Regions from separate parts of the Rouxiella badensis genome, predicted to be linked through region 2. Evidence: predicted binding sites of a transcription regulator. Region 2 holds the regulator's gene; each other region holds the start of a gene.
What was found. The regulator CRP, encoded in region 2, controls carbon source genes, mostly activating them, when cyclic AMP is high. The targets are predictions, from matches to a motif close to ATGTGANNNNNNTCACAT.

Region 1: deoC (deoxyribose-phosphate aldolase) is a predicted target of CRP. The motif match lies at 1,295-1,312, and genes of this name have one in related genera.
Region 3: O1V65_RS01975 (YfcZ/YiiS family protein) is a predicted target of CRP. The motif match lies at 1,821-1,838, and genes of this name have one in related genera.

Annotation. Positions count from the first base shown of each region.
Region 1 covers NZ_CP114062.1:3,515,318-3,518,597, forward strand. Annotated here, with positions in the region: gene deoA (thymidine phosphorylase) at 1-262, opposite strand, end outside; gene deoC (deoxyribose-phosphate aldolase) at 356-1,135, opposite strand; gene O1V65_RS16165 (metal-dependent hydrolase) at 1,527-2,318, opposite strand; gene O1V65_RS16170 (patatin-like phospholipase family protein) at 2,315-3,280, opposite strand, start outside.
Region 2 covers NZ_CP114062.1:4,359,662-4,362,941, forward strand. Annotated here, with positions in the region: gene O1V65_RS20045 (YccS/YhfK family putative transporter) at 1-1,543, opposite strand, end outside; gene crp (cAMP-activated global transcriptional regulator CRP) at 1,610-2,242, opposite strand; gene O1V65_RS20055 (OsmC family protein) at 2,587-2,997, shown strand; gene O1V65_RS20060 (LysR substrate-binding domain-containing protein) at 3,019-3,280, opposite strand, start outside.
Region 3 covers NZ_CP114062.1:373,560-376,839, reverse strand. Annotated here, with positions in the region: gene fadI (acetyl-CoA C-acyltransferase FadI) at 1-1,125, opposite strand, end outside; gene O1V65_RS01975 (YfcZ/YiiS family protein) at 1,372-1,689, opposite strand; gene fadL (long-chain fatty acid transporter FadL) at 2,135-3,280, shown strand, end outside.

The DNA of each region.
Region 1 (3,280 bases), 840 kb from region 2:
CAATCGGCCCGTTAAGCGCCAGAGGCTTCCAGTTCAACACTGTGCCGGAATCGCGCATCGCCATAGTTAGCGCTACGCGTTCATCCATGTTCATATCATTGAAATAGATAGTCATTGCCAGCGCGGCAATTTGACCTTCAGAAACCTTGCTGTCGCGAACACCATTAATAAAGAAACGAATTTCTTCTTCACTTAACGGTTGTCCGTCACGTTTCTTGCGAATAATTTCCTGAGCCAGAAAGGTTTTTTGTACAGAAGCCACGTTCACACCCCAGTTTGGATACAGAGAGGACAGCACAATATCAGCAGTAAAAAACGAGGCATGCAGCAACGCGCCGCCGCCTCGCAGGGGTTATCAGTAGCCGCTGCCGGACTTCTGTCCCTGATGGCCCAGCGTGGTCAGCAGGCTCGCCAACAGGCTGGAGGCGCCAAAGCGGAAGTGGCGGGCATCGGCCCATTCACGGCCCAAAATATTGTCAGCCAGCGCCAGATACTGCGCGGCGTCTTCTGCGGTTTTCACGCCGCCGGCAGGTTTAAAACCAACGGACTCGGCAACGTTCATGTCTTTGATGACGTTCAGCATCAGCTCAGCGCTGCGCAGGGTCGCATTTTCAGGCACCTTGCCGGTTGAGGTCTTGATAAAGTCTGCCCCCGCCTTGATGGCAATCTCGGAAGCTTTGCGGATCAGTGATTCCTGCTTGAGCTCACCGGTTTCGACGATCACTTTCAGCAGAATGTTGGCGTCATGACAGGCCTCTGCGCACACTTTTACCAGCTCTGCACCCACCTGCTCGTTACCGGCTATCAAGGCACGGTAAGGGAAGACCACGTCGACTTCGTCTGCGCCGTAGGCAATCGCCGCGCGTGTCTCGGCCAGCGCAATCTCGATATCGTCATTGCCGTGCGGGAAGTTGGTCACGGTCGCAATGCGTACGTCCGGCGTGCCTTGCTCGCGCAGCGCTTTGCGCGCAACGGGAATAAACCGTGGATAGATACAGATAGCCGCCGTATTGCCCGCCGGGCTTTTAGCCTGCTGACACAGAGCAATCACCTTCGCGTCGGTATCGTCTTCGTTCAGGGTGGTTAAATCCATCAGATTCAGTGCGCGCTGCGCCGCTGCGAGTAAATCAGTCATAACACTCTCCAACAATTTTCAATTCTGACAGGCCGTCAAAACTGGGCACACAGCCGGGACAATCCGTCACCTGTTGGGATAATTTGAACAGGTTTACGCCATTTATGGTGTGCAGTATTTCACACAAAATGAAATTTGATTGCAACGTTACTCAAAAAAATGAGATTCACATCACGTTATAGCCGTATACCCACCTTCGGGCATAGAGTAAAAGTGTATACCCGAATCATGACAATCGCTGATGCGGGTAACGCGCTTCTTGAGAGGATTTTACCCCACCGCGACATGTTATTTAAATAACATTTTTAGGAGAGACTACGGCAAAAATCACAAATTAGAGTTATAAAAGGCCAATATTGCCGAGTGTAAATGTTATTTAAATAACATCACATCATTGAGGGGGGACATTAAGATTAAAGAGACGACGGGTATTTTCGCGCAGCGCCTGAGCAATCTCTTCTGGCGATTCATTACGAAGTTCGCACAGCACGGTAAAGACTCTGGCCGCCCGCTCGGGTCGGTTCGGCTCTCCCTGAAAGCCCTGTAACGGCATATCCGGTGCATCGGTCTCCAGCAACAGCGATGAAAGCGGTAGCCTGGCCATCACCTGACGGGTTTTATGCGCCCGCTCATAGGTGATAGTCCCACCGACGCCTATCGAGAAACCAAGGCGCACGAAGGCTTCGGCCTGCGACAGGCTGCCGGCAAAACCATGCACCACGCCCGTTGCCGGGAGTGCGGCTTTACGCAGCATGGCGGCAAGGGGGTCATGGGTGCGCCGCGAATGAAGGATAATCGGCAGGTTGTACTGCTTCGCCAACTTGAACTGCGCCCGCAGGAAACGCTGCTGTTTATCAAACATCGGCGTTTCCATATAAAGGTCTAATCCGGTTTCGCCCAGGGCGACGACCTTTTCATTCTGTGCAGATAAACGTTGGTCCAGCTTCTCAAGGCAGGCTTCGCTGTGCGAGGCGATACAGATAGGGTGCAACCCCAATGCGGCAAAAACCTGAGGATGTTTTTCGGCTAGCGCCTCGATGCGGGCAAAATGTGCTGACTCGACCGCCGGCACAATCAATTGGTTAACGCCCGCTTCGGCAGCCATTTGCAGACTCTGAACTTCGTTACCGCTGAAGGGAGGGAAATCAAAATGGCAGTGAGTGTCTATCAATCCCGGCTTCACAGCTTGTCTCCTTCTCCCTCAGTCTTTGGCCGCTCGACGGAAATCTCAGAAGCTGATTTTCTGACTGCGAGCGCGCTGATGGCGGTTGAAATATCGTCCTTAAAAGCATTAACCGCTTGCAGGAAAGGACTCTCGCTACCGCTATCAGACAGCGCAATTGGGTCAGCAAGGCGGGCATCGGCCACGGCAGTATCAGGAATAATCAGGTCAGACTGATTTGCAGCCGCCACCGGGCTAACCGGCAATTCAATCTCAGGCGAGACAATCGGTGGCACGACTATCTGCGGTCTTCTCGGACGCGGAGTCATGATCGGCAGCGGCTGGTCATTTTCACGCTGCATGAGCCAGTGCGAGGCAATCGACAAGAAATAGCGCGCGCAGCGGCGTCCGAGGTGATAATCCTGGTTCAGAGCCGGTAAGCGACTGCCCAGCGCATGACTGGCCAACGGCTTCGGCGGGAAGATTTCAAAGATACGCAGGTTGCCAGGGGGGTTCTCGATAAACTGCTGAATACGGTGATAGCTCTTTTCATGATGCTGCACCATGTGCACCAGCTGTTGCAGGCTGCTCTCGCTCAGCCACTGCTCCATACGTTTCATCCACTGCGGCGTATAGAACATCGCGGAAGGCACGGTGCGGATAACCACAATCGTGTCGGCGCCGCGACGGTAGGCTTCCTCAACGGGAATCGCATCGCTAATGCCGCCATCCTGATAGCTGATACCGTCGAGGTCCACGCCCATGCGGTAGAAACCCGGAATCGCGCTCGAGGCCTTAATCACCGGCAGCCAGCTGTCGCGGGTGGGGGCAAAATAGTTGGGCTCATAGTCGTCACTGCGACAGGCACACATCAGGAATTCCCGGCCATCAATCAGCAGCTTTTCGGCGGTGTCTATCGCCAGCGGCATGGTTTTAGAAATAGTATCAATGTACCAATCGAGATCGATAAGGTGTCCACCGCG
Region 2 (3,280 bases):
GCAAACCACTTTGCCACTGCGGCCATAGCCAGATAGTGCCGCCAAACGCCAGCGCACAGCCAATTAGCGTGTCCAGCAGCCTCGGCAGCAGAAAGTTGGCCCCGTTTAGCCCCAGTATTTGCAAGGTATAGACGGCGGTTACCGTGAGGCCAATCATTCCCAGTCCGTAGTTTTTTCGCAGTACGGTGTAGGAAATCAGCGTAATCATCAGCATGAAAAACAGCGTGAGATTTTGCGGCAGCGCGAGCTGAAGCAACCCGGCTGCGGCGATAAGGCCCGCCAGCGTGCCCAACGCACGGTGCTGAATACGCACGCGGGTGGCGTTATAGCCGTTCTGGCTGACCAGCAGGGTAGTCAGCAGGATCCAATAAGGTTTAGGCAGATTAAAGAACATGCCGAGGCTGCTGCCAAGCGCCAAAATTACGCCGAGCCGTGCGGCATTGCGCAGGGCGGCGGACTTGACGGAAAGATAGCCTTTCAGCGCGGGCCAGAAGGGCAGACGATGCTGCGTTTGCATCAGGTCGCGGCGATACAGCGGACGCTGGGTGCGCAGCAGTCGGGCGATGCGGCTGAAATGGTAGTAGCAAAACTGCCCGACGGGATTGTCACGATAGCGAGAGGCTATTTTTTCCAGCGCGGCCAGCTCGTTGGCCATTGTGAACCGCTCCGAGCGCCGATGGTAGAGGATGTCGCTCGCGATAACGCGCAGCCGTGCGGCAATGACCTGCGCATTGCGGCGGATAACCGCCTCGGCGTGGCTTTCCTCAACCAGCTTTTGCACTTCTGCGGGCAGGTGCAGGCTTACGGTGATGTGCTCCTGCAGGTCGAGCGCCACCTGAAAACTGCGCAGCAGCCTTTTATGATGCTGATGATTGCCCGTCGGCAGCATGTGCAGTTGCTGATAGAGGGTGGCAATCAGGTCAATGACCTGCTGTTGTCGTTTCAACAGCGGCGGCAGCGCGGTTTCGGGGTCGGTGTGCTGGGTGAGCAGGCTGTATTTTGCTTCGAAATAATCGGCGAGTTCGACGTAGAGCTGGCTCAGCGTCTCGCGCATCGGCTGCTCTTCGGAGAGCCGAAACCAAAACCAGTTGAACAGCCCATACCAGGCGGTACCTACGACAAACAGCAGCGGAGCGTGCCAGATGGGCACCACACCGGCCATACTGAGGGTAAAGATGCTGGCGACCAGCGCGCCGGGCAGCAGGCGGCCGTGCAGCGGGCTGATTTCACCCGTGACGCCCAGTACCAGCGTCAGGCCAAGCATGATGAGCGGCAGCGGGACATGCCAGTTAATCAGCATCAGCTGGAGAAGAATACTGCTCAAGGCAAACAGCGAACCGCCGATAACCAGACGTTTGAAGAAGCGCTTATGCGGCGTATCGAGACCGGAGATATTGCAGCAGGCGGGGACCAGCGCAAACAGCATCCCGAGCTTCAGCTGACCAAACAGCATGGCAAAACCAATAGGCAGGCAGAGGACCAGCGTCTGTCTCAGCGCGTAGTTAACCTCGGGGTGGTAGAAGATTCGTCGCCAAAGCGTCATTAATTTTGTGTAACGTGACGAATAAAAACGGCGCACCAGAAGACTGCTGCGCCGTTTTTAAGGGGATTAACGGGTGCCGTAAACGACAATCGTTTTACCGTGTGCCGAGATCAGGCTCTGATCTTCAAGCATTTTAAGAATTCGACCGACAGTCTCGCGTGAACAACCGACGATCTGGCCAATTTCCTGACGGGTGATCTTGATCTGCATGCCATCTGGATGGGTCATGGCGTCTGGTTGCTTGGCCAGATTCAGCAGAGTTTGCGCAATGCGTCCGGTTACGTCGAGGAAAGCCAGGTTACCGACTTTCTCCGAGGTAATCTGGAGTCGACTCGCCATCTGTGCAGACAGGCGCATCAGGATATCCGGGTTAACCTGGATCAGCTGACGAAACTTCTTGTAGGAAATCTCAGCGACTTCACAGGCAGTTTTTGCTCTTACCCACGCACTACGTTCCTGACCTTCTTCGAAGAGTCCCAGCTCACCGATGAAGTCACCTTGGTTAAGGTAGGAAAGTATCATCTCTTTGCCTTCTTCATCTTTAATCAGCACGGCAACCGAGCCTTTCACGATGTAGTAAAGCGTTTCGGCTTTTTCACCTTGGTGAATCAGCGTACTTTTAGAGGGGTACTTGTGTATATGACAATGAGACAGGAACCATTCGAGAGTAGGGTCTGTTTGTGGCTTGCCGAGAACCATTAGTTATTATCCTCTTTTTATCGCTGCCCAAAATCACAGGGCTCAAAATCCCTGTTCGGCGATTTTTTACTTCGCGCTCTTTTAGCATATGAACTGACCAGCAATGCTGCAAGCGGCTTGAGGCGTGAATTAGGCAGTAATTTGCCATAATCACCAAGGTTATCCTGTTAAACCCAAAAACCCCGGCCGCAACTTGTTGGAAAGTTTCTTTCGCCTTGTTTGTAGCACAGCTTTGGTGACGTGTCTTGTGTTGTCTCGCTTCAGCATGATGCGGATCGAGTTCCATTGCCAGTTTCAGGGGTTAAGGGTAGTCTGTTTTGAAAATTATTACCGGAGAAAGGCAAATGCAAGCACGTGTAAAATGGGTCGAGGGATTAACGTTTCTCGGTGAGTCTTCTTCTGGCCATCAAATTCTGATGGACGGCAATGCGGGCGACAAATCACCGAGCCCGATGGAGATGCTGCTGATGTCAGCGGGTGGATGCAGCGCCATCGACGTGGTGTCCATTCTGCAAAAAGGCCGCAACGACGTCGTCGGTTGTGAGGTCAAGCTGACCTCCGAACGCCGCGAAGAAGCGCCGCGCCTGTTTACCACCATTAACCTGCACTTCATCGTGACCGGCAAGGGTCTGACGGATAAAGTGGTTGAGCGCGCTGTAACGCTGTCTGCCGAAAAATATTGCTCGGTTTCGCTGATGCTGGGCAAGGCAGCGACTATCACCCACAGCTTTGAAGTTATTGATTCAATAGAATAAGCTTGAGTGCTGTGCGGCACGTTACCAAGGGTAACGCTGACAGTGCAGCCGCAGCAGGTCTAAGAAACGCCGCGCCGTTAAGGTTAGCGGCGTTTTTTGTGAGTAAACCAGGCAGTATTGCGCCGCCGGCAGGCTGTCGACAGGCAGGCGGCAAAGCTTGTCTTCCATGAAGAACGGCGTCGCCATGGCGTTGCCGACCACCGACAGATAATCCCCGTTCAGCATCATCATCAGCCCGCTAATCAATGAGTCGGTACGGATAGGCGATTTCACCGCGTGGCAG
Region 3 (3,280 bases), 1.0 Mb from region 2:
TTCACCTATTGCCTGCTCGCGCCCGAGTTTCTCACGCGCAAACTGCGGGCTGGCGAACATCTTGACGTTGGCCAGTGTTTGCGCGGCAAAGGCCTCGTGCATATCAATCAGATCAATATCTGCGAGCGTCAACCCCGCGCGGTCTAGCGCCACCGGCGTGGCATAGGCTGGCCCCAGCAACATGTCTTCCCAGACATCGATGGCCGAAAAGGCAAAGCTGCGCAGATAACCCAGCGGTTTCAGGCCTAGCTCGCGGGCACGAGACTCACTCATTAACAGCACTGCTGCCGCGCCGTCGGTCAATGGGGTACTGGTCGCCGCCGTCACCGTGCCATGCTTGCGGTCAAACGCCGGACGCAGCTTCACATACTGCTCGATGCTGGAATCAAAGCGAACGTTGTTGTCTTTTTGTATCACGTCTTTATAAGGCGGAACGTGCGCGGCCATCACCTGTGAATCAAGCAGACCGTCATTCCAGGCCTGTGCCGCCCGTTGATGCGAGCGGTGGGCAAATTCGTCCTGCTGCTGGCGACTGATGCCATGGGATTTCGCCATCTGCTCGGCGGTGTCGCCCATGCGCAGGCCGGTAGAGTATTCCGCTACCGCCGGGGGAACCGGCAGCAGGTCGCGTAATTTGAGTTTGCTGAACAGCGACAGCCGCTGAGACAAAGTGCGAGCCTTGTTGAGGTCGACCAGCGTTTTCGCCAGCGCCTTGCTGACGCCAATTGGCAAAACAGATGAAGAGTCTGCGCCTCCGGCAATACCGACGCTCACTGTGCCGGCCATAATGCTTTCGGCAACGTTGGCAATTGCCTGAAAGCTGGTCGCACAGGCGCGAGAAACGCTGTAGGCGTCGGTTGAAACGCTCATTCCAGTGCCTAATACAATTTCGCGCGCAATATTAGGGGCTTCGGGCATCTGCACGACCTGGCCAAATACCAGTTGGTCGATAACAGACGGGTCAATCCCACTCTTTGCCAGCAATTCGCTGACCACAATTTTACCGAGATCGACCGCCGGTATGCCGTGAAATGCCGTTGCCTGCTTGGCAAATGGGGTACGCAGGCCGTCAATAATAGCGATACGATCGCCCTGACGCGTAACCAGCGGAATGGCCTTGTTCATAGTGGCTCCTGATTCAATAAAACGGTCAATGCTTTATAAATTAGCGGGTTATTTTATTTTTGCTCGGTTTACTGGCCTGATGACGGTCAATTTTGACTTTTGTAACAGGTCTGACCTGATGATCAAGTGTTAACCATCTGCCTGTCATTAGCAAAGCCCAAGCTGTTGAATTGAGAGCGGCAGCAAATTTTTCGAGGAAGGCATCTAAAGAGGTATCTGCCGCCGGTGCGGCGGCAGCAAGGGGAATTAACGCAGGGCAAGCTGGAAGTTTATCGACTCAATCTGGCAGCAAAAGGTGAAATCAGCCGTAAGCTCAACGCCGCCCTCCACCTCGTTAAACTGACTGTTGATGTCGCACGGGTCTGACTCGGCCCGGCGGGCACGCGCCGTTAAGTCTTCAAGCGCCGCTTCTGCATCAGCGCGGGTTGCAAAAACGTTCTGATAAGAGGCGGTGCAGTCGGTGTTATCGATGATAGTGCCCACGTCGACGCAGCAACAGGCCGCGGTTTCCTGTGCGGCGGTAGTCCGCGTAGGTTTAGTCGATTCAGTGGATAATTCGGACATATTTTCTCCTTTCGACGCGCTATTGCGCCGGGCCAGTGGCCGTGATGAATCATTAAAAATGATAGATTCTCTGGAAAATATCTTACTCCTGCCTCGCGACAAGCACTACCCTTACTTTTACTATGGTTTTTAAGTGATTAAAATCACAAGACTAATAAAGCGCAATAAAACTAATTTATTCATATGCGGATTAGTTCAACCCGAATCGTCAGTTTTATGAATCTAAACCGTTCCCTTTTTGTTAAGCGGATCTAATTTTTAAAATCTAATTACCAATAAGTGTGAAACAACGTTGCAACATGTGTACAGGTCAGACCTATACTTCGCTCACTGGTCTGATTAGTCGGCCCAAAAGTACAGGACGCTACAATCCGCCGCTCATTGTTACTCATGTGATAGCCCATGATTAGCTTTGTTCTATAAAACATAAAATGAGGTTTTGGTCATGAACCAGAAAAACCTGTTTACGAGATCAGCTGTGGCAGCTGCAATGGCACTTGTTTCATCACACGTTTACGCGGCAGGATTCCAGCTAAACGAATACACCGCCTCTGGACTGGGTCGCGCTTATGCCGGTGAAGGCGCCATCGCCGACACCGCCGCCTCTGGAAGCCGCAACCCGGCAACCATGACCATGTTTGACCGCCCTACGTTCTCCGGCGGCGCAGTATTTATCGATCCAGACGTCAAATTAACCGGCAAATCCCCGGTGACGGGTTCCAGCCTCGACGCTAACAATATTGCCCCAACCCAGTGGGTTCCAAACCTGCACTTCATCATGCCGCTAAACGACAGCTGGGCGGTGGGAGCCTCGGCCACGACCAACTACGGACTCTCTACCGAATTCAACAGCGGCTATCCGGCGGGTCCTCTGGCGGGTAAAACCGACCTGATGACCGAAAACCTCAACCTGAGCACCGCCTATCGCCTTAACCAACACTTCAGCTTCGGCGTCGGCTTTGACGCCGTCTACGCTAAGGCAAAAATCGAGCGTAACGCCGGTGAGCTGGTTGCGTTGCAAAGCCGCGGTCAGATCCCTGCCGACACCACCGCCGCACACCTGAACGGTAACGCCTGGGGCTACGGTTGGAACGCCGGTATCCTCTACGAGGTGGATGAAAACAACCGTTACGGTTTCACCTATCGTTCGAAAGTTAACGTCGATTTCGACGGTAACTACCGCAGCGACCTGCCGGTTCTGGCAGGCGGAACCGGGGGCAGCACGCAGGCCGGCCATTTAACCCTGAATCTGCCTGAAGTGTGGGAGGTTTCCGGTTATAACCGCGTGGCGCCGAAATGGGCGGTCCACTACAGTATGACCTATACCAGCTGGAGCGAGTTCCAGCAGCTGAAAGCTACCGCCAACAATGGCGATACGCTGTTCCAAAAAGAAGAAGGCTATCATGACGTTTACCGCATCGCCCTGGGTACCACCTATTACTACAGCGATGAATGGACCTTCCGTACCGGTATCGCGTTCGATGACAGCCCGGTTCCGGCCGACAACCGCACAATTTCGATTCCCGATCAGGACCGTCTGTGGTTGAGCGCCGGTGCCACCTATGCGTTTAGCAAAGATGCGTCGGTTGAC